Linked DNA regions of Thermotoga maritima MSB8. Each later gene encodes a partner of the first gene's protein in a complex. Links are inferred from orthologs where the notes say so. Each region holds a gene or a part of one and is shown in the gene's direction. Other genes may lie near its edges.

Evidence for each region. The genes of interacting proteins can lie anywhere in the genome.
Region 2: the proteins of TM_RS03885 (region 1) and fliS are in contact, whole or in part, in a crystal structure (PDB 5MAW), measured with the Bacillus subtilis proteins. The link is inferred for Thermotoga maritima MSB8 from one-to-one orthologs.

The regions. Positions count from the first base shown.
Region 1 is NC_000853.1:783,895-786,791, reverse strand. Bases 16-2,871 are described here. They hold TM_RS03885 (flagellin), read left to right. Parts: upstream 16-789; coding sequence 790-1,953; downstream 1,954-2,871. Other genes in these bases: TM_RS03880 (glycosyltransferase), read left to right, coding at 2,061-2,871; TM_RS03890 (acyltransferase), read right to left, coding at 16-630. In the rest of the region: more of TM_RS03890, read right to left, coding at 1-15; more of TM_RS03880, read left to right, coding at 2,872-2,897. UniProt on the Bacillus subtilis protein: Flagellin is the subunit which polymerizes to form the filaments of bacterial flagella. Assembly into flagella requires FliW. Acts as a homeostatic autoinhibitory regulator to control its own cytoplasmic levels.
Region 2 is NC_000853.1:1,191,793-1,194,537, reverse strand. The notes cover bases 1-2,704. They hold fliS (flagellar export chaperone FliS), read left to right. Parts: upstream 1-997; coding sequence 998-1,411; downstream 1,412-2,704. Other genes in these bases: TM_RS05985 (YjjG family noncanonical pyrimidine nucleotidase), read left to right, coding at 2,244-2,704; TM_RS05990 (GNAT family N-acetyltransferase), read left to right, coding at 1,408-2,247; TM_RS06000 (hypothetical protein), read left to right, coding at 393-986; TM_RS06005 (NUDIX hydrolase), read left to right, coding at 1-396. In the rest of the region: more of TM_RS05985, read left to right, coding at 2,705-2,745. UniProt on the Bacillus subtilis protein: Essential for filament assembly. May act as a facilitator of flagellin (hag) secretion. Antagonizes translational repressor CsrA indirectly.

The DNA.
Region 1 (2,897 bases):
TACCAAAGCATCTTCACCTACAACAACACCCGGTAGAATAGTTGCGTTCGCTCCTATTCGTGCACCTTTTTTTAGAGTTGGTCCTTTGAAAAATTTCTTTCTCTCTTCTGTTCTTCCAAGGAAGTTGTCGTTTGTGAACGTCACCTCAGGGGCGATGAAACAGTAGTCTTCGATCGTCGAAAGTGCTGTGATGTAGGCGTTCGTTTCTATTTTCACATATCTTCCTATGGTAGTTCTGTTCTCAACAGTGACACCCTTTCCTATCACCGTGTAAGGCCCTATTTTTACATCTTCTCTTATCACTACAAGATCTCCCACAAACACAAAATCTTCCAGGACACTTCCCCGGTATATCACACAGTTGGCACCTATAGTCACACCGTTCCCTATTTTGAGAGGAGGAAACTCTTTTTCCTCAGTCACGGCGGATATGGCAGACTTGAAGGGAAGTTTCCCGAGAACTGTCCCATCGAAAATAACACAGTTATCACCTACGATCGTTCCGTCCCTGATCACCACGTTGTGACCTATCATTACGTTGTTTCCTATAACCACGCCGTCTTCTATCACCACGTTGCGGCCTATTTTTAAGTTTTCTCCAATTTTTGCCCCTTTTGAAATAAAACTCATAATCCAGCCTCCCTCTCGGATTATCTGGAAAGATTTTACCACCCATGTCGTTACAAAAATTTAACATTAAAATCCCTAAAGCCTCTTCCGATTAAAGATAATGGAAAGCCCGGCGCCGGGACAGGGAAGTAAGAATACTCACACGGAGGTGAGTAGGTCATGAGGATCAATCACAACATCAGTGCGTTGAACGCTTGGAGAAACATCAGTCAGACCCAGTACAGCATGAGCAAGACACTCGAGAGGCTCTCCTCTGGTTTGAGGATCAACAGAGCAGGAGACGACGCAGCAGGACTTGCCATCAGCGAAAAGATGAGAGGTCAGATCAAAGGTCTCAACATGGCGATCAAAAACGCTCAGGACGCCATCTCCCTGATCCAGACAGCGGAAGGAGCTCTCACAGAAGTTCACTCGATTCTTCAGAGAATGAGAGAACTCGCAGTTCAGGCAGCGTCTGATACCAACACAGACGTTGATAGAGAACAGATTCAGAAGGAAATCGATCAGCTCAGAGAAGAAATCGACAGAATCGCAAGAACAACAGAGTTCAACACCAAAAAGCTTCTCGATGGAAAACTTGAAAGCTTCAGAAGCCAGGTTGATGCAAAAGTTGTTACCGGTGGAAATATCAATGTTCAGCTTGGATCGGTTTCAAGTGCAGCGGTTGAGGGAACGTATGTGATTGAAGTAGGACAGTTCAATGGAGCTGAAACCTCAGAGCTCGATGTTAAAATAACATTGTTCACCGCTGGTGGTTATTCTACCACAGTTGTAACCATAACTGTAGGTTCAGCAACAGTTGGAAATATCAACTTCACATGGGATACGGATGTCCTCAGCATTAACGACTTTGGTGGAGCCCTACCGAAAAACGAAGTAGTCGACAGCGCAGTTGTCAGAGTAGAAGCTATCTACACATCCGCTTCCCAGCTCATTTTCCAGATCGGAGCAAACGAAGGGCACAACATGGTTGCAGGAATCGACGACATGAGCGCAGCAGCACTCGGATTGACAACAGTTTCTCTTGACGTAACCACTCAAGACGCAGCAGAAAGGGCGATCATGGTTGTGGACGCTGCGATTCACAGGGTGAGCACGGCAAGGGCAGCACTTGGTGCCGTCCAGAACAGGCTCGAACACACCATCTCCAACCTCGGAGTTGCAGCGGAAAACCTCACAGCAGCAGAATCCAGAATCAGAGATGCGGACATGGCAAAAGAGATGATGGAATTCACCAAACAGCAGATACTCCTGCAGTCCAGTATGGCAATGCTCGCTCAGTCCAATACACTCCCACAGAACGTCCTCCAGCTGATGAGATAAAAATGAACACCGTCAATCCAGGGGGCATACGCCCCCTTTTATTTTTGTGCAAAAATATATGAGGAAGGAAAGAACAGGACATAGAAATATACAACCGAGGTGAGAAAATGAGAAAGTGCCTGCTTTCTGTAGCTATGATAGTGAAAGACGAAGAACACAACATAAGAAGAGCCCTTGAAAGTATCAAAGACGTTGTCGATGAAATCGTGGTTGTTGACACAGGATCTACAGACAGAACACCAGAGATTGTGAGAGAATACACGGACAAGCTCTACTTCCACGAGTGGAAAAACGATTTCTCTGAAGCAAGAAACTTCTCTTTGAAATTTCCCACCTGCGAGTGGGTCCTTATCCTGGACGCTGACGAAGAAGCTTCAGAAGAGTTCAGACAAAACATCAGAAGTTTTCTGGAAAGCCTTCCAGAAGACGTGAACACCGTGTATCTTCCTACAGTGAGCTATCTTGATTGGGATTTCAAAAGAACAGAAATAGCCTCAACCCCTAGAATCTTCAGAAATGGTACTGTTTATTACAAGAACATTGTGCACAACCAAGCCGTTTATAAACCAAAGGTGGTGCATGCACCATTTGTGATTTATCATTACGGCTACATCTGGACAAGAAAGCTCAAAAAGAACAAGTATGAACGAACAGCGACGCTGATCAGGGAACAACTAAAAACTGTGAAAAATCCCATTGAAAAGATATATTACCTTATCCAGCTCTACAAAACAGAGAAAACAGGTGGCAGAAAACATGAAGAAAACAGAATTGCATGGGAAACTCTGCAGGAAATAATGAAGGTTGGGAAAATACCTCCAATAGGTCTGGAGTTTCTTTATATATTCGGAATGGAGCTGATTTTGAACGGGTTTCTTGAAAAAGGGGAAGAACTCATAGATACTGCCATAAGGGTTTTTCCGGAAAATCCTGATCCATATTTT
Region 2 (2,745 bases), 410 kb from region 1 along the record:
CCCGTGCTCGGTGGGAAGATTCTGTTCGTTGAACAGTACAGGTATCCCATCGAGCAGGTCCTTCTGGAGCTTCCCGCGGGAAAACTGGATCCCGGAGAGTCACCGGAAGAATGTGCAAAAAGAGAGCTCGAGGAGGAAACGGGCTACAGGGCGAAGAAGCTCTCTTATCTTGGAAAGATCTTCACCACACCGGGTTTCACCACGGAAGTGATACACATATTCGCTGCCGAAGACCTGGAGAAAACCTCTCAGAACACAGACCCGGATGAATTCATCGAGGTTAAAGAAGTTCCCATTGAAGAAGCACTTTCTCTGCTCAAGAACGCGGAGATAGAAGATTCCAAAACCATCTGTGCGCTAACACGGTTTTTCTTTGCGAAGGGAGTGATTCGATGAAGGTGATCGTGAACGGCGAGGAGATAGTTGTTGAAGGGGTCCAGACACTGGGAGAGCTTCTGAATCGAGTGAGAGAAAACAAAGGGAATCTCGTTGTGAAGAGAATAGTTATAGACCACGAAGAACAACCTCTGTCCAGACTGGAAGACCTGAAACAGATGGAAATAAACGAGGAAATGGAGATCGAACTGGAACTCTCTCCGCTGAAGGATTTTCTCCTCGAAACGATTGAAGAGGTGCTCAGGTATATAGAACGGGTGAAACCTCTCCTCGGCAAAGTGGCGGACGCGGTTGTTGCTGGAACCACAGAGGGATACAGGAGTATAAACGATCTTGCCGAAGGACTGAACGCAATGGAGAACGTCCGTATGAACACTGTGAGGATCACTGGAATCAATTCGAAAGAACTCGGGCTGAAAGTCGAAGAGGAGAATCTGGTTCGTATCCTCACGGACTTTGTGAACGCTCTTCAAAGCAAAGATCTGGTGAAAATAGCGGATCTCATAGATGGAGAGCTCAAAGACGTTTTTGAATATTACGAAGAGTTTTTCAAGAGGGTTGAAGAGCTGCTTCAGAAAGAACCATCCTGAGAGGTGAAAAGATGAAAGAAAACACTTATCTTGAAAAGATGGTGATGACCGCAAGTCCTGCCAAACTCGTTCAGATGCTCTACGAGAAGGCGGTAGAGGTTCTGAAAGAGGCCGAGAATTTGCTGGCCGATAAAAAATTCGTTGAATTCAACGAGAAGGTGACGAGGGCGCAGGACATCATCACCGAGCTCAACCTCTCTCTCGACATGGAAAAGGGAGGAACGATCGCGCAGAATCTGAGAGCTCTCTACAACTACATGTTCCAGAGGCTCGTAGAGGGGAACGTGAAAAAGGATGTGGAGAAAATCAGGGAAGTTCGCGGGATGCTCGAAGAACTGCTCGAAGTCTGGAAAGAAGCTATGAAGAAAGCAGGGAACGTTACTCCTCCCGAAAAGAAGCAAGGGGGGTTGAATCTCATGGGGTGACAATAAAGAAAGCGAGCGAAGTTTCTGTGATAGATCTTGTGAACCTCGTGAATGAGATTTTCAAGGATTATGCGGTGCCTGTGAACTGGGATGTTTACAACTTCAACCTCGATGTGAGAGAAAATTCGATCTCTCTTGACGATTCTTTCGTGTTTTTTGAAAATGATGTTCCGGTGGGATTCATCCTACTGTGCATAAGGAAAGACAGGGGTAGAATAGACTCCATGGGAGTGATCAAACCGAAGAGAGGAACGGGACTTGCGGATATGATTTTGAAACATGCTCTGGAACATCTCATGTGGAAAGGTGTAAAAAGCGTTGTTCTTGAGGTTGTAGCGGATGATCAAAGGGCGGTTCGATTTTACGAGAAGAACGGTTTCAAAAAGAGAAGAGAGCTCTACAGTTATTTCTTCGACAGAAGAATAGATGGAACGGGTTCGGTGAAGTTCTTCGAAACGGACGAAAAGAGGATCCACATGTACGCCCTCAAGGCGAGAACGGATTTTAAAAGAAACCCGAACTGGCAGAGGGAGTGTACCACTCTCCTTCTCGCAGATGGACGGTATCGAATGGAAAGGGCAAGCTGGAGAGACGGAGAAGGTTATCTGGTCTGGGGTGAGACTCCCCAGAGTGTTTTCATAGTGGACGCTTTTGCCCTGCGTGGAAGCATGGACGAGTTCATAAGAGAGTGCGTGGATCACATCCAGAAAGAGAGCGGAAAAACAGCTGTGACGTGCACCGCGGTGCCCGAAGACGATCCTCTTTCTCGTTCACTCGAGGTGAACGGCTTTCAGAGAGTTCTCGTACAGTACGAAATGGAGTTGAAATTGAGTTGAAAAAGGGAGTTCTGTTCGATTTAGACGGAACGATTCTGGATTTCGAAAAGAGCGAAGATCAGGCTCTGAAAAGAACCTTCCTGAAGTACGGAATTCCTCTCACCGAGGATCAGGTGTTTTTGTACAGAGAGATAAACAGGAAATGGTGGAAATTGCTTGCAGAAGGCAAGGTGTCGAAGGATGTCGTTGTTGTTGCCAGATTCGAAGAATTTCTGAAAACACTGAACATCCCACTGGATCCAAGGAAGGTTGCAAAAGATTATCTGGAGTTTCTCTCTGAAGAAGCCCATTTCCTTCCAGGTGCAGAAGAATTCCTCGAAAGACTGAAAAAGAAAGATCTTCGAATGGCTGTTGTGACGAACGGAGTCAGGTTCGTTCAGGAAAAAAGAAGCAGGAAGCTAAAACTCGACAGATTCTTCGAGTTCGTCCTCACCTCTGAAGAAGCGGGAGTCGAAAAACCAGATCCACGCATCTTCTGGTTGGCACTCGAAAGAATGA